One region of the Streptomyces sirii genome, then DNA from elsewhere that is predicted to be linked to it. Evidence: predicted binding sites of a transcription regulator. Region 1 holds the regulator's gene; the other holds the start of a gene.

Region 1 (10,400 bases):
CCGTCCCCGCCGACCGTGACGAAATCGATCAACTCCTCGACCCGCCCGAGGAGTTGCGGCTCCAGGTCCTTGTAGGACCGCACGCAGGACAGAATCCGCTGCCACGCCGCCCCCGTGTTCTCCGGCCAGCCCAGCGCCCGGCACACCCCCGTCTTCCAGTCCTGGCCGTGCGGGACGGCGGGCCATGCCGCGATCCCCACCGACGACGGCTTCACGGCCTCCCACACGTCGATGTACGGGTGGCCCACGACCAGGGCGTGCTCGCCGGTGACCTCGGCGGCGATGCGGGACTCCTTGGAGCCGGGCACCAGGTGGTCCACCAGCACCCCCAGCCGGGCGTCAGGTCCGGGGGAGAAGCCGCGGACGATCGCCGGGAGGTCGTCGATGCCCTCCAGGTACTCCACGACGACGCCCTCGATGCGCAGATCGTCGCCCCAGACCCGCTCGACCAGCTCGGCGTCGTGCCGGCCCTCCACATAGATGCGCCCGGCGCGTGCGACCCGGGCGCGGGCGCCGGGGACGGCGAGTGATCCCGAGGCCGTACGGGCGGGGCCGTCGGGCGATGGGCGGTGCTGCGGGCGCACGAGGGTGACGACCTTGCCCTCCAGGAGGAAGCCGCGCGGGGTCATGGGGAAGACGCGGTGCTTGCCGAAGCGGTCCTCCAGGGTGACCGTGGGCCCCTCGGCGGTCTTCTCGCAGCGGATCACGGCGCCGCAGAAGCCCGTGGTGACCTCCTCGACGACCAGATCGGGGTCGGCCGGCACCTCGGGCGCGGGGCGCCGCGTCTTCCAGGGCGGGGTCAGGTCGGGGCTGTAGCGCTTGCTCTGCATGGGCCTGTTCTATACGAGATCACGGCGACGGGACCCGAAGACGGCGGGCCCCAAGGCAGCGGGCCCCGATCGCGGCGGAGACCGGCCCTCAGGAGGGCGGGACGCCGAAGAGGGCCGTCAGGGCGTCGCGCTGGGCGCGGACGAAGGCGGCGTCGACCACGGCGCCATGGCCGGGGACGTACCGCGCGTCCTCGCCTCCGAGGGCCAGCAGGCGGTCCAGGGCCGCGGGCCACTGCTGGGGCAGCGCGTCCGGGCCGGCCTGCGGTTCGCCGGACTCCTCGACCAGGTCGCCGCAGAAGACGATCTCGGGTGCACCGTGCCGGCCGGGCACCAGGACCGCCAGGTCGTGGGCGGTGTGGCCGGGACCCACGTTGGCCAGCAGCACCTGCCGGTCGCCGAGATCGACGGTCAGCTGGCCGTGCACGTGGTGGTGCGGGGCGACCAGCAGATCGGCGGCCTCCGCCGCGGCGTCCCGCTCGACGCCGTGGCGCATCGCGTCGTGCCGCAGCTCGTCCTTGCCGCGCCGGAGCAGCTCGCCCAGGCCGGCCGCGCCGAACACCTCGACGCCCGCGAACGCGGCGGTGCCCAGCACATGATCGAAATGCGGGTGGGTGAGCGCGACATGCGTCACTTCCCGGCCCAGTACGCCGCGGATCGCCCGACGCAGGTCCGCGCCGTCCCGGATGCTCGCACCGGTGTCCACGATCATGACGCCGGCCGACCCGGTGATCACGCCGATCGTCTCGTCCCAGCCCGGCATCCGGCGCCTGGCGACACCGTCACCGAGCTGTTCCCACCCGGCCTCTTCCCAAGCAGTGCCCATACCGAGACGCTAGCTCCATCGCGATAGCGTTGCCCGGCGGATCGGCCGAAGACGGTCATCCGGCGGACGCCGCGGGAGGTCACCCTTGCCGTGGCCGTGCTACCCGGCCGTACACTGGCTCCGGGTCTGGCACTCGGCCCGTGTGAGTGCCAGGAGTAACGAAACGGCGGACGGCCGGACTGGAGGTGCGCGGGAATGCTCAGCGAACGCAGGCTCGAAGTGCTGCGCGCCATCGTCCAGGACTATGTCGGGACGGAGGAGCCGGTCGGCTCCAAGGCGCTCACCGAGCGGCATCAGCTGGGGGTCTCCCCGGCCACCGTCCGCAACGACATGGCAGCCCTGGAGGACGAGGGCTTCATCGCCCAGCCGCACACGAGCGCGGGGCGGATCCCGACCGACAAGGGCTACCGCCTCTTCGTCGACAAGCTGGCCGGCGTCAAGCCGCTGTCCAGCCCGGAGCGGCGGGCGATCCAGAACTTCCTGGACGGCGCCGTCGACCTCGACGACGTGGTGGGCCGCACGGTGCGGCTGCTGGCGCAGCTGACCCGGCAGGTCGCGGTGGTGCAGTACCCGTCCCTGACGCGGTCCACGGTCCGGCACGTCGAGCTGCTGGCGCTGGCCCCGGCCCGGTTGATGCTCGTACTGATCACCGACACCGGACGGGTCGAGCAGCGGCTGATCGACTGCCAGACGCCGTTCGCCGAGACCTCGCTGGCGGACCTGCGGGCGCGGCTCAACAGCCGGGTCGTGGGGCGCCGGTTCGCGGATGTGCCGCCGTTGGTGCAGGATCTTCCGGAGTCCTTCGAACAGGACGACCGCAGCACGGTCTCGACAGTGCTGTCGGTGTTGCTGGAGACTTTGGTGGAGGAGACCGAAGAGCGGCTGATGATCGGCGGCACCGCCAATCTCACGCGCTTCGGTCACGATTTCCCCCTGACCATCCGTCCGGTGCTGGAGGCCCTTGAGGAGCATGTGGTGCTGCTCAAGTTGCTCGGCGAGGCCAAGGACTCGGGCATGACCGTACGTATCGGGCATGAGAATGCCCACGAAGGCCTGACGTCCACATCGGTCGTCGCGGTCGGTTACGGTTCGGGCGACGAGGCAGTCGCCAAACTCGGCGTGGTCGGACCGACCCGCATGGACTACCCCGGAACGATGGGAGCGGTACGCGCAGTGGCACGTTACGTCGGACAGATCCTGGCGGAGTCGTAAGTGGCCACGGATTACTACGCGGTCCTGGGCGTACGGCGCGATGCCTCGCAGGACGAGATCAAGAAGGCCTTCCGGAGGCTGGCGCGCGAGCTGCACCCGGACGTGAACCCGGATCCCAAGACCCAGGAGCGGTTCAAGGAGATCAACGCCGCTTACGAGGTCCTGTCGGATCCGCAGAAGAAGCAGGTCTACGACCTCGGCGGAGACCCGCTGTCGCAGTCTGGCGGTGGCGGCGCGGGCGGCTTCGGCGCGGGCTTCGGCAACTTCTCCGACATCATGGACGCCTTCTTCGGCACGGCCTCGCAGCGCGGACCGCGCTCGCGCACCCGCCGCGGCCAGGACGCCATGATCCGGCTCGACATCGAGCTGAACGAGGCCGCCTTCGGCACGACCAAGGACATCCAGGTCGACACCGCCGTGGTCTGCACGACGTGCACCGGTGAGGGCGCGGCGCCGGGGACCTCGGCGCAGACCTGTGACATGTGCCGCGGCCGCGGTGAGGTCTCGCAGGTCACCCGGTCCTTCCTCGGCCAGGTCATGACGTCGCGGCCGTGCCCGCAGTGCCAGGGCTTCGGCACGGTCGTGCCGACGCCGTGCCCCGAGTGCGCGGGCGACGGGCGGATCCGTTCCCGTCGCACGCTGACGGTCAAGATCCCGGCCGGTGTCGACAACGGCACCCGGATCCAGCTCGCGGGCGAGGGCGAGGTCGGCCCCGGCGGCGGCCCCGCCGGCGACCTCTACGTCGAGATCCACGAGCTGCCGCACCAGGTCTTCCAGCGGCGCGGGGACGATCTGCACTGCACGGTCACCATCCCGATGACGGCGGCGTCGCTGGGCACGAAGTGCCCGCTGGAGACGCTGGACGGGATGGAGGAGATCGATGTGCGGCCCGGCACCCAGTCCGGGCAGTCGATTCCGCTGCACCAGCGCGGGGTGACGCATCTGCGGGGCAACGGCCGCGGCGATCTCATCGTCCATGTCGAGGTGCAGACCCCGACCAAGCTCGATCCCGAGCAGGAGGAGCTGCTGCGGCGGCTCGCCAAGCTGCGCGGCGAGGAGCGCCCCACGGGCCAGTTTCAGCCGGGGCAGCAGGGGTTGTTCTCCCGACTGAAGGACGCGTTCAACGGGCGGTAGGCCACGGCGGTTCCGGGGTCCGGGGCTACGGGAGTGAGTGGCTCCGGACCATGGCCGATCCGGCGCGCCCCAGGCGTGTACCCGCGCCGAGCCCCTGGTGCGGGGGCTCGGCGTTTCCCGTGACACGATGTGCTCATGTCCACCGCACTGACCGATCTCTGCCGCTATCCGATCGTGCAGGCGCCGATGGCGGGAGGCGGCTCCGGTCCCGAGCTGGCCGCCGCCGTCTGCGGCGCCGGCGGTCTCGGCTTCCTCGCCGCCGGTTACAAGACCGCCGACGGCATGTACCAGGAGATCAAACAGCTGCGGTCGCTGACCGACCGGCCCTTCGGCGTCAATCTCTTCATGCCGCAGCCCTCGCTGGCCGACACCGCCGCCGTCGAGGTCTACCGCGAGCAGCTCGCGGGCGAGGCCGCCTGGTACGAGACCGAGCTCGGCGAGACCGACGGGCCCAGCGACGACGGCTACGAGGCCAAGCTCGCGATACTGCGGGAGGACCCGGTGCCGCTGGTGTCCTTCACCTTCGGCTGCCCCTCGCGCGCCGTCCTCGACGCCTTCGCCAAGGTCGGTACGTACACCGTCGTGACGGCCACCACGGCGGCCGAGGCGCAGGCCGCGCAGTGGTCGGGCGCGGACGCGGTGTGTGTGCAGGGCGTGGAGGCCGGCGGCCATCAGGGCACCCACCGGGACGATCCGCACGCGGACGGGACCGGTGCGGGGCTGGGGCTGCTGGCGCTGCTCGGCCAGGTCCGCGAGGCCGTGCAGATCCCGGTGATCGCCGCGGGCGGGCTGATGCGCGGGGCGCAGATCGCCGCCGTACTGGCCGCAGGGGCGACGATGGCGCAGCTGGGGACGGCCTTCCTCGCCACCCCCGAGTCCGGCGCCAACCCGCTGCACAAGCAGGCGCTGACCAACCCCCTGTTCACGCATACGGAGTTGACCCGGGCGTTCTCCGGGCGCCCGGCCCGCGGACTGGTGAACCGCTTCCTGCGCGAACACGGCCCGTACGCCCCGGCCGCCTACCCCGCCGTCCACTACCTCACCTCCACCGTCCGCAAGGCCGCGGCCAAGGCGGGCGACGCGCAGGCCATGAACCTGTGGGCGGGGCAGGGGCACCGGCTGGCCAGGGAACTGCCCGCGGCGCAGCTCGTCGAGGTCCTGGCGGCCGAAACCGACGCGGCACGGGCCGCTCTGGCCCGCCCCGGCAACAGCGGCGCGTCATGACCGCGCCGGTCTTCCTCGTCGACTCGCTCGCGCAGGCACGGGCCGGCGGCACGCTGACCCTGGACGGCCCCGAGGGCCGGCACGCGGTGTCGGTACGGCGGCTGCGGGCCGGCGAGGAGGTCGTACTGACGGACGGTCATGGGACCGGCGCCTACGGCACGGTCGCCTCGGTCGAGGGCAAGGACACGCTCGTCGTCGCCGTCGCGGAGCTGCGCACCGACGATCCGCCGGACCCGGTCATCACCGTCGTCCAGGCGCTCCCCAAGGGCGACCGCGGCGAGCTGGCCGTCGAGACGATGACCGAGACCGGTGTGGACGCCATCGTGCCCTGGCCGGCGGCGCGTTGCGTCACCCAGTGGAAGGGCGAGCGGGCCGCCAAGTCGCTGGGCAAATGGCGCGCCACGGCCCGTGAGGCGGGCAAACAGTCCCGGCGGCTGACCTTCCCGGAGGTCGCCGACCCGCTGACGACGAAGCAGGTCGCCGCCCTGCTGGCCGACGCCGACTTCGCGGCCGTCCTCCACGAGGAGGGCAGCACTCCGCTGGCCACCGCCGAACTCCCCGCCACCGGCCGTATCGTGCTCGTCGTCGGCCCCGAGGGGGGCGTCTCCCCGGAGGAGCTCGCCGTCTTCGCCGAGGCCGGTGCCAAGCCGTACCGCCTGGGTACGACCGTCCTGCGCACCTCCACCGCGGGCACGGCGGCCACGGCCCTGCTGCTGGGCCGCACGGGCCGCTGGAGCTAGGGAACCCCCGGGGTCGCTGCCGAAGGAACCGTCGCACGGCGCACCGACAACGCGGCGGTGCGCCGACCGGCCCCAAAAGCCCGTCGACGCACCGCCGTTCGGTCAACGGCCGGCCGGCCGGTACGGGCCGGCCTCCGCGTCAGCCCAGCAGTTCGGCGTTCAGCGTGATGTTCTTGACGCCCGCCAGCGCCTGGCTCACCGGGCAGTTCTTCTTGGCCGCCTCGGCCGCCGCCTGGAAGTCCGCCTCGGACAGGCCGGGGACGCTGGCCTTGACGGTCAGGACGATGCCGGTGATGCCCTCACCGGGCTGGAAGGTGACATCGGCCTTGGTGTCCAGGGACGCCACGGTGTAGCCCTGGCCCGCCAGGCCGTGCGAGAAGGCCATCGAGTAGCAGGAGGAGTGGGCCGCGGCGATCAGCTCCTCGGGGCTGGTCACGCCGTTCGGCTGCTCCGCGCGGGCGGGCCAGTTCACGTCGTACGTACCGATGTTGGAGGACGCCAGGGCGACGGTGCCCTTCCCCTCCAGGAGGTTGCCTTCCCAGTGGGTCTGGGCGGTGCGCGTGGTTGCCATGGTGCATAACTCCCGGTTGTGGGCGAAAGTGATCACCGCTCAGCTTAGTGATCCCCGGGGGTCGCGTGGCGCCAACGGGTGGGGCGCGCCCGTTCCGCCGCCCCGCCGGCCGCCCGGTAGCATCCCAAGCCGTGCGTACCGTGCGCATGACGGATGACCCGGGAGGAGCCACCGGTGGCGGGAGAACCGCAGGCCGACTGCCTGTTCTGCAAGATCGTGGCGGGGGAGGTGCCGGCGACCATCGTCCGGGAGACCGAGACCACCGTCGCGTTCCGCGACATCAACCCCCAGGCTCCGACGCACGTCCTGGTGATCCCCAAGGTGCACTACCCGGACGCCGCCGCCCTGGCCGCCGCCGAACCGCAGGTGATCGCCGACATACTGCGCGAGTCCCGCGAGGTCGCCGCCGAGGACAAGGTCGAGGACCGGGGCTACCGGGTCGTCTTCAACACCGGCGCCGGCGCCGGCCAGACCGTCTTCCACGCACATCTGCACGTCCTGGGAGGCCGCGGCCTCCAGTGGCCCCCCGGATAGCCGACCGTGTCCGTACGCGAACTGGTCGTCCTCGGTACCGCGAGTCAGGTCCCCACGCGGCACCGCAACCACAACGGCTACCTCCTGCGCTGGGACGGCCAGGGGCTGCTCTTCGACCCCGGTGAGGGCACCCAGCGCCAGATGCTGCGCGCCGGGGTCGCCGCCCACGACCTCAACCGGATCTGCGTCACCCACTTCCACGGCGACCACTCGCTCGGCCTGGCCGGGGTGATCCAGCGGATCAATCTGGACCGGGTGCCGCACCCGATCACCGCCCACTACCCGGCCAGCGGGGAGCGCTTCTTCGACCGGCTGCGCTATGCCACCGCGTACCGGGAGACGGTCCGGCTGGTCCAGCGGCCGGTCGTCGAGGACGGTGAGCTGGACCGCTCGAAGTCGTATCTGCTGGAGGCGCGCAAGCTCTCGCACCCCGTGGAGTCCTTCGGCTACCGCCTGGTGGAGCCGGACTCCCGCCGGATGCTGCCGGAGCGGCTGGCGGAGCACGGCATCACCGGTCCGGACGTCGGGCGCCTGCAGCGGCTGGGCGAGCTGAACGGCGTCACCGTCGAGCAGGTCAGCGAACTCCGTCCCGGCCAGCGGTTCGCGTTCGTGATGGACACCCGGCTGTGCCCCGGCGTCCATGCGCTCGCGGAGGGCGTGGACATGCTCGTCATCGAGTCGACGTTCCTGGACGAGGACGTCCAACTGGCCGTGGACCACGGTCATCTGACCGCCGGGCAGGCCGCCGAGGTGGCCGCTCGGGCGGGCGTACGGCATCTGGTCCTGACGCACTTCTCGCAGCGGTACGACGACCCCGCGGAGTTCGAGCGACAGGCCCGGGCGGCCGGCTATACGGGCGAACTGACCATCGCCAGGGACCTGATGCGGGTGCCGCTGCCCAAGCGGCGCTGAGCGCCCGGTGGCCGCCCCGTGAGGCGGGCCACCGGGCGCCCCGCCTCACAGCAGGCGGCGCAGCGCCTCAGGGCAGGTAGTACATCGGGTTCGGCAGCTTGAACGTGCGGTCGCCGGCGCCGCCGCTCAGGTCGCTGTACTGGTCCCCGAAGTTGGCGACGATGTTGTAGCCGAGGGACTCGATGTGCTTGCGGGTGCCGGACTTGTACTCGATGGTGGTGCAGCCGGCGCCGCAGGGCAGGTAGGGCGGCGGGTTCTCCTTGTTCTTCAGGTAGACGTGCTTGCGGTCCAGCGTCACGTCGTAGCCGACGTTCTTGAGGTTGCGCACGCTCCAGTCGCGCTGCGACTCCTTGCGGCCGGTGATGAAGAAGACCTCGGCGCCCTTGTCGTGGGCCCACTTCACCAGCCGGTTCATGCCGAAGACCGGGTCCATGTCGGTGGTCTCCAGGTACTTGTCCTGGCTCTCCGGGGTGTAGTGGAAGCCGACCTGGAGCTCGTAGTTGTACGTGAGCAGGGTGGTGTCGTCCATGTCGAGGACGATGGCGGGCTTGGCGTGCCCGTCGCCCTTGGCATGCTTGGCCAGGGCCTTGGTCAGGTAGGCGCGGGCCTTGGCCTCGATGCCGCGGACCTGGCGGGCGTAGTTGCTCTTGGGGGAGGCGTAGTGCTCGCCGTCGGCCGTCACCGTGTCGCCGTAGTACGCCTTGATCTTGTCCTGGACCTGCGTGAGGTTCGGGATCTCCTTGTCGGTGCGCGGCACGGAGTGTTCGGCGGTGGCCTGGCCGATGCCGAAGACCGCGGTGCCGGTGACGAGGGCGGCGACCGTCGCGGCGCCGAGGCGGGCGCGACGGGAGAGGGCGGGGCGGAAGCGATCGGGACGGCGCATGCGCGACTCCTTCAGGGGGGTGAGTGGTCACCGGTAGGTCTAACAGAGCCTTAAATGCCTATCTACGCGCGAAGATTCAATGATTGGTAAAGGCTCGGTCGGGTGGGGGTGCGCCCAACGGGGCGCGCGGCCGGGGGTATTGACGGCCGGGATGCCGAATCCCTAGCCTCCGACTTCATCCATGGATGCCATTTATGTATGAGAACGGCGCGGACGTTGGTCGCGACGTCCCGGCCCGTAGGAGCCCCGGATGACCGACGCCGACGACGCCCTCGCCATCGCCGAGGTCCGCCTCACCCCGATCCTGGTGGCCGATCCGCCGCTGCTGAACACCCAGGGCGTGCACCAGCCCTACACTCCCCGGCTGATCATCGAGCTGACCACGGAAGGCGGCGCGACCGGCCTCGGTGAGACCTACGGCGACACCAAGTACCTCGATCTGGCACAGCCGTTGGCGACCGCGCTGATCGGACGATCGGTCACGGACCTGAACGGCCTGCCGGCACTCGCCGCCGAGGTGTGCGGGGACTCTTCCCCAAGCTCTCAACTGCGTTCGAGCAGGGGAGACCCCAACGCCGCGACCGGCGCCGACGCGGTCGACGCCGGCGGGCTGCGCGGCGTCCAGACCGCCGGCAAGCTGCGGCTCTCGGTCCTCTCCGGCTTCGAGGTCGCCTGCCTCGACGCCTGGGGCAGGGCCGCCGGCCTGCCCGTCCACGCCCTGCTCGGGGGCAAGGTCCGCGATCGCGTCGAGTACGGCGCCTACCTCTTCTACCGGTGGGCACAGCACCCGGGCGGCCGCGGGGAGCGCGACGACTGGGGCGCGGCGCTCGACCCGGTCGGCGTCGTCGCGCAGGCCCGACGGTTCGCCGACACCTACGGCTTCACGTCCTTCAAGCTCAAGGGCGGGGTCTTCCCGCCCGCCCGGGAGGTGGCGGCGATCCGGGCGCTGGCGGCCGCGTTCCCGGGGCGGCCGCTGCGGCTCGACCCCAACGGCGCCTGGAGCGTGGCGACGTCGCTGCGGGTCGCGGACGCACTGCGCGACGTCCTGGAGTACCTGGAGGACCCCGCGAGCGGCACGGACCGTATGGCGCAGGTGGCGGCCGGACTGCGCGGGGCGGGCCCGGACGGGGGCCGGCGGCGGGCGGGACTCCCGCTGGCCACGAACATGTGCGTGACGACCTTCGACGAGATCGCCGAGGCCTTCACCCGCGACGCCGTCCAGATCGTGCTCTGCGACCACCACTACTGGGGCGGGCTGCGCCGCACCCGCGAACTCGCCGCCGTCTGCCGCGCCTTCGGCGTCGGTCTGTCCATGCACTCCAACACCCATCTCGGCATCAGCCTCGCCGCGATGACCCAGGTCGCGGCGACCGTGCCGGACCTCGTCCACGCCTGCGACACCCACTACCCCTGGCAGACCGAGGACGTCCTCACCGAGCGGCTCGCCTTCCGCGACGGCCGGGTGGACGTCGGCGACGCCCCCGGCCTCGGCGTCGCCCTCGACCGCGACCGGCTCGCCGCGCTGCACCGCCGCTGG
Region 2 (10,400 bases), 880 kb from region 1:
TTCCCGCGCGGTCTGACCGGCCCCCGCGACCCGATCTACGACTTCTCCTTCTCCGGCCTGAAGACGGCCGTGGCCCGCTGGATCGAGGCCAAGCGGGCGGCCGGCGAGGAGGTCCCGGTCGCGGACGTCTCGGCGTCCTTCCAGGAGGCGGTGGTCGACGTCCTGACCCGCAAGGCCGTACGGGCCTGCAAGGACAACGGTGTGGACCACCTGATGATCGGCGGCGGGGTCGCGGCCAACTCCCGGCTGCGGGCGATGGCCCAGCGCCGCTGCGAGGACGCCGGGATCACCCTGCGGGTGCCGCGGCCCAAGCTGTGCACCGACAACGGCGCGATGGTCGCCGCCCTGGGCGCGGAGATGGTGGCGCGCGGGCGCGCGGCCTCGCACTGGGACCTGTCCGCGGACTCCTCGCTCCCGGTCACCGAACCGCATGTGCCGGGGCAGCCGGCCGAGGACGACCACGGTCACGGCCACAGCCATGATCACGTCCACGAGACGAGCAAGCGGAACCTCTACCCGTGAGCATCTTCTGAGGATCGGTGACAAGGTCCGCCTCCCCCGGACCCGCGCCCGCCCCGAGGTCTTACCCTGGAGCGGCACCGGGCGCGCGCGTGGGGAGGCGGCAGGCTGTGGACTGGTTCTGGTGGGTCTTCATCTTCTTCATGGCGGGTGGCTTCGCGAAGGTCGCCGACACCGCCCGTACGGCGCTGCGCACCCGCCACGAGCGCAAGATGGAGCGCCTGGAGACCGCGCGTGCGGAACGTCAGGAGCTGGCGGCCGCCCAGAAACCGCCGGAGCCGGTGTGCGGCTGCACCCACCACCTCGCCAAGCACGACAAGAAGGGCAAGTGCCATGAGCGGGTGGAGGTCGCGGTGGCCTGGGACGCCGACCACAAGCCGGTCCAGTACGAGGCCGGCCAGTGCACCTGCCAGCAGTACGTCGGCCCGCAGCCGCTCTCCCAGATCTACGCCGAGGACCTCACCGACCTGGCGTGAGTGACGGCCCGGGCGCGTCCGCGGGGTGCCCCAGCAGCATGGTGGGGGCGCCGGCGACCCGGGTGAGGAAGATCGTGCAGGAGTTGCCGCCGCCGCCCAGCTTCAGCTTCCTGCGCAGCTCCTCGGGCTCGACCGCCGAGCCGCGCTTCTTGATCACCGCGGTGCCGACACCCCGCTCGCGCAGCAGCGCCTTGAGCTTCTTGACGTTGAACGGCAGTACGTCGGTGAGCGCATAGGCGGTCGCGTACGGGGTGGCCGTCAGCCGGTCCGCGGTGATGTACGCGATCGTCGGGTCGATCAGCCGCCCGCCGAGTTGTTGGGCGACATCGGCCACGAGGTGGGCGCGGATGACCGCGCCGTCCGGTTCGTAGAGCCAGTCCCCGACCGGACCCGGCTCGGGGTCCGGCAGGCCGGTGCCCAGCAGGGAGTCGCCGGCCGGCAGCAGGGTGGCGCGGCGGCCGCCGGGCATCGGAGCGGGGGTGCCGCCGGGGGACCGGGCGAACCACACCACCGCCTCCTTCACCTCGCCCGCGTCGGAGATCCACTCCGTCTCGGCGTCCTCGGGAAGCGCGTCGTGCGGCACCCCCGGCGCGATCTTCAGCGCCGCGAACGGGGCCGTACGGGCCGCCTCGACGGCCCAGGACAGCGGCGGCGAGTACGCCTCCGGATCGAAGATCCGCCCACCCCGGGCTTTACTGCGCCGCGCCGGATCCACGAACACCGCGTCGTATCCGGCGGTGTCCACCTCCGCCACGTCCGCGCAGCGCACCTCGATCAGCTCCGCGAGCCCCAGCGCCTCGGCGTTCGCCCGCGCCGCCGCGCAGGCCAGCGGGTCGCGGTCGACGGCCAGTACGCGGATCCCGGCGCGGGCCAGCGCGATCGCGTCGCCGCCGATGCCGCAGCACAGGTCGGCCAGTGAACGCACGCCCAGCGCGGCGAGCCGGGCGGCGCGGTGGGCGGCGACCGCGGTACGGGTGGACTGCTCGACGCCGTTGGGCGTGAAGTACATCAGCCGCGCGTCCGCCCCGAACTTGGCCGCCGCGCGCTGCCGCAGCCGGGCCTGGCCGAGCGCGGCGGAGACCAGCGGGGCGGGGTGGTCGCGGCGCAGCCGGGTCGCGGCCGCCAGCTCGTCCGCCGGGTCGTGGTCGCGCAGTTCGGCCAGCAGTGCCTGCCCCTCGGGGGCCAGCAGCGCGGAGAAGGTGTCGAGGTCGGTCACCTGCACCATTGTGGTCCAGGCGAGGTGCGGTGCCGGACACCGCAGGCCCACGGAGACCGCACAGACACGCCCTACGCCGCCCGGCGGCCGCGCCGTCCCCGGCGTGGCCGGTCCTGGCCCGCGCCCTCCGGCTCGCGGCGGCGCTGTGCATGGTCGCTGATCCGCAACAGCAGTGCCACCATCACCCAGTTCGCGACCAGCGACGAGCCGCCCTTGGCCAGGAACGGCAGGGCCTTGCCGGTCAGCGGGATCAGGCCGGTGACGCCTCCGGAGACGACGAAGACCTGGAGCAGCAGCGCCCCGGCGAGCCCGACCGCGAGCAGCTTGCCGAACGGGTCGCGGGCGGTCAGCCCCACCCGCAGCCCGCGCTGCGCGAGCAGCACGTACAGCATCAGCACCGCCATCACCCCGGCCAGGCCCAGCTCCTCGCCGACGGTGGTGAGGATGAAGTCGCTGTTGCCCGCGAAGCCGATCAGCTCGGGGTGGCCCTGGCCCAGGCCGCTGCCGCCGATGCCGCCGCTGCCGAAGCTGAACATCGCCTGGCCGAGCTGGTCGGACATGCCCTCCGCACGGCCTTCCTTGGTGAAGGCCCGCATGGGGTCCAGCCAGGCCGTGACCCGGCCGTGGACGTGCGGCTCCAGGGAGCCGACGACGGCCGCGCCGACCGTGGCCATCAGCAGGCCGCACAGCACCCAGCTGGCGCGGTCGGTGGCCATGTAGAGCATGATCACGAAGACGCCGAAGAAGATCAGCGAGGTGCCCAGGTCCCGTTCGAAGATCAGCACCAGCAGGCTGATCGCCCAGATCGTGAAGATCGGCCCGAGCTGCCGTCCCGGGGGCAGCTGGACGCCCATGACGCGGCGTCCGGCCAGCGCCAGCGCATCGCGGTTGACGGTGAGGTAGCCGGCGAAGAACACCGAGATCATGATCTTCACGAACTCACCGGGCTGCAGCGACAGCGGTCCGAGCAGGATCCAGCGCTTGGCGCCGTACATGTCGGCGCCGAAGAAGGCCGGCGCCATCAGCAGTACAAGGGCGACCGCCATCGTCAGATAGATATAGCGCTGGAGGATGCGGTGGTCGCGCAGCACCAGCAGGATGGCGATGCAGACCGCCACCCCGATCACCGTCCACACCAGCTGGCCGCTCGCCGCCTCGGCGATCTTCAGACGCGGGGTCTGCGCGTAGGTGATGTCCAGCCGGTGCAGCAGGATCAGGCCGATCCCGGTCAGCAGGGTCGCCAGCGGCAGGATCAGCGGATCGGCGCGCGGGGCGAAGCGGCGCAGGACCAGATGCGGCACCAGAGCCACGAAGAGCATGCTGACGGCGAAACCGGCCAGGCCGCCGGGCAGCCGGCCGGTCATCGACAGACCGGTGTAGGCGTAGCCGAAGACGGCGATCAGCACGACCAGGGCGAGCAGCCAGGCCTCGGTCCGGCGGCGGTCCGGTGCCCGTTCGAACGCGGCGAACGTCATGGTGCGCTCGGCGTCGCTCTCCGGCTCCCCGGCCGGCCGGGGAGCGCTGGTCAGTCCACGCACGGGTTCCTCCGCCTTCGATGATCAGGGTCGCGGACCGGTCCGGGCTGATCCACAGGGCACGCCGGGCCCGGTTCGCGGGCCCGGCAGTCGGGGAAGTAGACGAGGTGGCCCGGGGGGTGGTTGCCAAGAAACGGGAAGGTGTGTCCGATTTGGCAGGGAACCCGCCCCCGGCGCCGGACCCGTTGGCCGCGGCGCGGTCAACCGGCGTCATGGAACCCGCCCCCGGCGCGCTGGCACTCCGCTTGACCGAGTGCTAACCGCGTCATAGTCTCGGCGTTGGCACTCTCCAGTGGGGAGTGCCAAACACAGCGACGGGCAGGTCCGGCACCCGCGACGACGGATCCACCTGGTCGCCACCTCAGACAGTTAACCCCGTGAGATCTCCGAAGGGGGAGGTCGGATCGTGACGACCGCCAGCTCCAAGGTTGCCATCAAGCCGCTTGAGGACCGCATTGTGGTCCAGCCGCTCGACGCCGAGCAGACCACGGCCTCGGGCCTGGTCATTCCGGACACCGCCAAGGAGAAGCCCCAGGAGGGCGTCGTCCTGGCCGTGGGCCCGGGCCGCATCGAGGACGGCAAGCGCGTCGAGCTCGACGTCACCGTTGGTGACATCGTTCTCTACAGCAAGTACGGCGGCACCGAGGTGAAGTACAACAACGAGGAGTACCTCGTTCTCTCGGCCCGCGACGTGCTCGCGATCGTCGAGAAGTAAGTCACCAAGAATTGCCGTGATCTGCGCCCCTGGTTCCCGCGTCTAAACAACCCGGGGCAGGGGCGCAGTTCGTTTGACCCAGCGGTCCCCACTGCGTGCCGAGGATCGCAATGAGAGGACTTGAAGCACCCCATGGCGAAGATCCTGAAGTTCGACGAGGACGCCCGTCGCGCCCTTGAGCGCGGCGTGAACAAGCTTGCCGACACGGTGAAGGTGACGATCGGTCCGAAGGGCCGCAACGTCGTCATCGACAAGAAGTTCGGTGCCCCCACCATCACCAACGACGGTGTCACCATCGCCCGTGAGGTCGAGGTCGACGACCCGTACGAGAACCTGGGCGCCCAGCTCGTCAAGGAGGTGGCGACCAAGACCAACGACATCGCGGGTGACGGCACCACCACCGCCACCGTGCTGGCCCAGGCGCTGGTCCGCGAGGGCCTGCGCAACGTCGCCGCGGGCGCTTCCCCGGCCGCCCTGAAGAAGGGCATCGACGCCGCCGTGCAGGCCGTGTCCGAGGAGCTCCTCGCGACCGCCCGCCCGATCGACGACAAGGCCGACATCGCCGCCGTCGCCGGCCTGTCCGCGCAGGACAAGCAGGTCGGCGAGCTGATCGCCGAGGCGATGGACAAGGTCGGCAAGGACGGTGTGATCACCGTCGAGGAGTCCAACACCTTCGGTCTGGAGCTGGACTTCACCGAGGGCATGGCCTTCGACAAGGGCTACCTCTCGCCGTACATGGTCACCGACCAGGAGCGTATGGAGGCCGTCCTCGAGGACCCGTACATCCTGATCCACCAGGGCAAGATCGCCTCGATTCAGGACCTGCTGCCGCTGCTGGAGAAGGTCATCCAGGCGGGTGGCTCCAAGCCGCTGCTGATCATCGCCGAGGACGTCGAGGGCGAGGCCCTGTCGACCCTGGTCGTCAACAAGATCCGTGGCACCTTCAACGCCGTGGCCGTCAAGGCCCCCGGCTTCGGTGACCGCCGCAAGGCGATGCTCGGCGACATGGCCACCCTCACCGGTGCCACCGTCATCGCCGAGGAGGTCGGCCTCAAGCTCGACCAGGCCGGTCTGGACGTGCTGGGCTCCGCCCGCCGCGTGACCGTCACCAAGGACGACACCACCATCGTCGACGGCGGCGGCAACGCCGAGGACGTCGCCGGTCGCGTCGCCCAGATCAAGGGCGAGATCGAGACCACCGACTCCGACTGGGACCGCGAGAAGCTCCAGGAGCGCCTCGCCAAGCTCGCCGGTGGCGTCTGCGTCATCCGTGTGGGTGCGGCCACCGAGGTCGAGCTCAAGGAGAAGAAGCACCGTCTGGAGGACGCCATCTCCGCGACCCGCGCCGCGGTCGAGGAGGGCATCGTCTCCGGTGGTGGCTCCGCCCTGGTGCACGCCGCCAAGGTGCTGGAGGGCAACCTCGGCAAGGAGGGCGACGAGGCCACCGGTGTCGCCGTCGTCCGCCGCGCGGTCGTCGAGCCGCTGCGCTGGATCGCGGAGAACGCCGGCCTCGAGGGCTACGTCATCACCGCGAAGGTCGCCGAGCAGGACAAGGGCCAGGGCTTCAACGCCGCCACCGGCGAGTACGGCGACCTGGTCAAGGCCGGCGTCATCGACCCGGTCAAGGTCACCCGCTCCGCCCTGGAGAACGCCGCGTCGATCGCCTCCCTGCTGCTCACGACCGAGACCCTGGTCGTCGAGAAGCCGGCCGAGGAGGAGTCGGCCGAGGCCGGCCACGGTCACGGGCACGCGCACTGACGCATAGCCGCGCAGCCGGCTGATCGCCGGCGGTAGCCGCTGGAAGGCTCCTGTTCCCGCTCATGAGCGGTGGGAACGGGAGCCTTCTCGCGTGCTGGCGGAAGCCGCGCGGCCGGCACGCTCCGGTCAGACCGCGCCGAGCTGCCGCATCAGGCCCAGGACGTCGTAGTGCCACCAGCCTTCCTGGACCACTCCGTCATGGAACCGGAAGGTCGTGGTGCCGGTCATGGTGCACTTCCGGCCGGTCGGCTCGACGCCCATGAACGCGCCCTGGTGCGTGCCGTACCAGGTCCACCGGGTCACCACGTCGTCGCCCTGGGCGATCTGGGATTCCAGGTTGAACGTGAAGTCGAAGGCGGCGCGCCATCCGGTGACATCGCGCCGCAGCGCGTCGGACCCGATCACGGTCTCCTCCTCCTTGAAGACGTCGTGGTCGCGGTAGTCGGACGCGAACACCTCGTCGATGGCGTCGAGGTTGCCCCCGGTGGCGATCTCGTGGAAGAACCGGCGGGCGGTTGCGGTGTTCAACTGCTCGTCCCGGACGACGTCGAGGTCGGTGAAGGACGGCATCCCGTCGCAGAGCGCCACCATCTCCTGGAAGATCCGGTCGGTCTCCGGGAGGTGGGAGTTCTTCACCGCCTCCTCGTGCGAGGGGAATTCGACGATCTCGACGTAGTGGGAGGCGTCGGACCGGTCCTTGCCGATGACGCTGTGGGTGGCGGTCCGCTTGCCCTTGGTCTGCTCGACCCATTTGTCCATGAGTTCGTTCATGCCGTCCGGCCGCTCGGTCCGGTAATCGATTATCTGTACGAATTTCATGGCGCCTCCCGGGGTGGGTGGGACGCGTCCATTTTAGTGAGGAATGCGGCGTATCGTGCGGTCAGGCCGAGTGGTCCTGGCCCGCCGGGTGCACCGGGTCCGCGAACGGCAGGCCGGCCGCGAACCGCGCCACCTCGTCCAGCGCCCGGTCGGCCAGCCGGTGCAGTTCGCCGCCCAGGGAACCGGCGATATGCGGCGTGAGCAGGACGTTCGGGAGGTCGTACAACGGGGATTCGGGGGACGGGAGTTCGGGGTCGGTGACGTCCAGGACCGCGTGCAGCCGGCCGGGCACCAGCTCGGCGAGCAGCGCCGCCTCGTCGACGAGCGAGCCCCGGGCGGTGTTGATCAGGGTGGCGCCGTCCGGCATCAGCGCCAGCTCGCGGGCGCCGAGCAGATGGCGGGTGGCGGGCAGCTCGGGGGCGTGCACGGTGACGATGCCGCTGTCGGCGCAGAGCGTGTCGAGGGGGACCTGCGCCACCCCCAGCCGGGCGGCCTCGGCGGCGTCGACGTACGGGTCGTACAGCAGGACGCGCAGGTCGAAGGGGCGCAGGAGTTCGATGAGGCGGCGGCCGATGCGGGAGGCGCCGACGACGCCGACGGTGCGGTGGTAGTTGCCGGCGCCGGACAGCTCGTGCTGCCAGTCGTGCGGGGCGCGCAGGGTCCGGTAGCGGTGGGCGGTGTGCAGCACCCGCTTGTTGGCGAAGAGGATCGCGGCGAGGGTGAACTCGGCGACCGGCAGCGCGTTGACCGCGGCCACCGAGGCGACCGCGATGCCGCGCTGCCAGCAGGCGTCGGTGATGTGGTGCTTGACCGAGCCGGCGGCGTGCACGACGGCCCGCAGCCGTGGTGCGGCGGCCAGCACGCGGTCGGTCAGCGGCGGCGCGCCCCAGCAGGTCAGCAGCAGCTCGGCGTCGGCGAGGGCGGCGGCGACGGCGGGCGCGGGGTCGGCGAACTCGTGGGCGACGAGACGGGAGTCGGTATGGGCGAGGGCCGCGAGGCGGGAGTGGTGACGGGCGTCGAGGAGCCGCTCGGCGATACCGGGGCCCATCGACAGCAGCACCTTCGGGCGCCTCGCCGGGCGCTCGGCCGTCCCGACGGGGGGTGGCGTGGTCATGTGTTCTCCTTCGTACTCCCTTGACGCCCGGTCAGCCGTACCCGAAGGATGCCCCGGCGGCCGGCCGTCATCCTCCGTCCGAGGGGAACCCATGTCTGCACCTCGCCCCGTCTCCCTCCCCTTCCCCCTCCCGCCCGAGGACCGCCGCCTCAGCCCGTACACCGGCTGGACCCGCGCCCACTGGGAGGCGGTGGCCGACGGCCTGCTGCGCGCCACCCGCCGCCACGCTTCCCCGGGCCGCGGCCTGATCACGCTCCCCGGCGCCCGCCCCAGCTCCTCCGGCCCCCGCTCGGACGGCCTCGAAGGCTTCGCCCGTACCTTCCTGCTCGCCGCGTTCACCGTCGCCGGCAGCGGCGGCCGCGATCCGCACGCCCACCTCGCCCGCTACGCCGAGGGCCTGGCCGCCGGCACCCGGAACCCCACCGCCGACCGTGAGTCGACCTCCGCCGACCCCGATTCCTGGCCCCGGATCGACGCCGTCCGCCAGGCCCGGGTCGAGGCGGCCTCCCTCGCGCTCGGCCTGCGCGTGACCCGCCCCTGGCTGTGGGACACCCTCGACGACGCGGTCCGCGCCCGCGTCGTCGACTGGCTGCTGCCCGCCCTCGGCCCGTCCCCGGTCGACAACAACTGGTGGCTCTTCGGCCTCACCGTCGGCGGCTTCCTCCACGACGCGGGCATCGAGACCGTACGCGCCCGGGCCGCCGTCGACCGCGCGCTGACCCGCATCGAGGAGTGGTACCGCGGCGACGGCTGGTACTCCGACGGCGACAACCGCGCCTTCGACCACTACAACGCCTGGGCGCTGCACTTCTACCCCGTCCTGCACGCCCACCTCGGCGCCGACCGGGCGCTGCTGGCCACCTACGGCGACCGCCTGCGCGCCCAACTGGACGACTACACCCGCCTCTTCGACTCAAGCGGCGCGCCGCTGCCCTTCGGCCGCTCGCTCACCTACCGCTTCGCCGCCACCGCCGCTCCCTGGCTGGGCGCCCTCACCGGCCACACCCCGCTGTCCCCGGGCGCCGTCCGCCGCCTCGCCTCCGGGGCGCTGCGCCACTTCCTGGACCGCGGTGCCGTCGGTGCCGACGGTCTGCTGCCGCTGGGCTGGTACGGGCCCTACGCGCCGATGCTCCAGGGGTACTCGGGCCCGGGCTCGCCCTACTGGGCGGCCAAGGGCTTCCTCGGCCTGCTGCTCCCCGCCGACCACGCCGCCTGGACCGCCGAGGAGGCCCCGCTCCCCGCCGAGACCGCGGACGCCGTCGGGCCGTTGGGCGGTACCGGCCTGTTGCTGCACTCGACCGCGTCCGACGGCCTGGTCCGGGTCCACAACCACGGCAGCAACGCAACGCTCGGCGCCCCCGACCCGTACTACGCCCGCTTCGCCTACTCCACCCGCACCGGCCCCACCACGCCCACCGCCGACCGGGCCCTGCCCGACAACGACTTCGCGCTGCTGATCGACGGCCGGCCCACCACTCGCGGCCCCGCCACGCCGCACTCCGCCGGCCCCGACCGGGCGCTGTCCACCCACACCCCCCGCCGCGCCGACGGCACCGCACTCCCCGGGGTCCGGGTCCTGTCCGCCACCCTCGCCCACGGCCGCGCCGAACTCCGCGCCCACCTGGTCACCGGCGCCGCCCCCGGCACCCCCGTACGCCAGACGGGCTGGGCCACCACACCCGGCGGCCCGACCGCCCAACTCCACCCCGTCCACGGCTACGACACCCCGCGCGCCCGGCCGATCCCCACGGGCAGCACCCTCTTCGGCCCCCGCACCGAAACCGCCGTCCTGGAGGGCTCCGTCGGCCCGGCCCCCGAGGGGACGCTCTTCGTCGCCCTGGCCTCCCTCACCGGGGACCCGGAGCCCGCCCCCGTCCACACCCTGGCGACCGCGCGCCTCACCCGCCACGGCGGCCGCCACACCCTCGCCCTCACATGGCACGACGACGGCACCACCGGCCACCTGGTCCTGCCCCCGCCCGCCGAAGGGCGCGCCCAGGACCGGGCGGCACGGCACTGTCCCCGCTAACGGGGCCCGTACTTGCGCCCGGTACGGGACGCGACCCCGCCCAGCACCGCGCGGGGCACCAACTTCAGCGCCCCGGTCAGCGCCTTGTACCGCGGGTCGGGGATGGACAGCGACTTCCCCCGCATCAGGTCCTTCATCGCCGCGTCCACCAGCTTGTCCGCGTCCAGCCACATCCAGCCGGGGATGTTGTCCGTGCCCATCCCCGCCCGCTGGTGGAAC

Evidence for each region. The regulator HrcA, encoded in region 1, represses chaperone genes, less so after heat shock. The targets are predictions, from matches to a motif close to TTNGCACTCNGNNNNNCNGAGTGCNAA.
Region 2: the regulator HrcA is predicted to act here: its motif matches at 3,980-4,006, upstream of groES (co-chaperone GroES).

The regions. Positions count from the first base shown of each region.
Region 1 covers NZ_CP147982.1:3,252,968-3,263,367, reverse strand. The annotation lists gene WAB15_RS14765 (DUF3097 domain-containing protein) at 1-830, opposite strand, end outside; gene WAB15_RS14760 (MBL fold metallo-hydrolase) at 919-1,653, opposite strand; gene hrcA (heat-inducible transcriptional repressor HrcA) at 1,849-2,865, shown strand; gene dnaJ (molecular chaperone DnaJ) at 2,866-3,999, shown strand; gene WAB15_RS14745 (nitronate monooxygenase) at 4,135-5,223, shown strand; gene WAB15_RS14740 (16S rRNA (uracil(1498)-N(3))-methyltransferase) at 5,220-5,963, shown strand; gene WAB15_RS14735 (OsmC family protein) at 6,103-6,534, opposite strand; gene WAB15_RS14730 (histidine triad nucleotide-binding protein) at 6,709-7,068, shown strand; gene WAB15_RS14725 (ribonuclease Z) at 7,075-7,980, shown strand; gene WAB15_RS14720 (HAD family acid phosphatase) at 8,048-8,863, opposite strand; gene WAB15_RS14715 (enolase C-terminal domain-like protein) at 9,114-10,400, shown strand, end outside.
Region 2 covers NZ_CP147982.1:4,128,373-4,138,772, reverse strand. The annotation lists gene tsaD (tRNA (adenosine(37)-N6)-threonylcarbamoyltransferase complex transferase subunit TsaD) at 1-522, shown strand, start outside; gene WAB15_RS18390 (hypothetical protein) at 630-995, shown strand; gene WAB15_RS18385 (THUMP-like domain-containing protein) at 979-2,220, opposite strand; gene WAB15_RS18380 (FtsW/RodA/SpoVE family cell cycle protein) at 2,283-3,686, opposite strand; gene groES (co-chaperone GroES) at 4,153-4,461, shown strand; gene groL (chaperonin GroEL) at 4,594-6,219, shown strand; gene WAB15_RS18365 (ester cyclase) at 6,346-7,038, opposite strand; gene WAB15_RS18360 (hydroxyacid dehydrogenase) at 7,100-8,152, opposite strand; gene WAB15_RS18355 (DUF2264 domain-containing protein) at 8,244-10,181, shown strand; gene WAB15_RS18350 (SDR family NAD(P)-dependent oxidoreductase) at 10,178-10,400, opposite strand, start outside.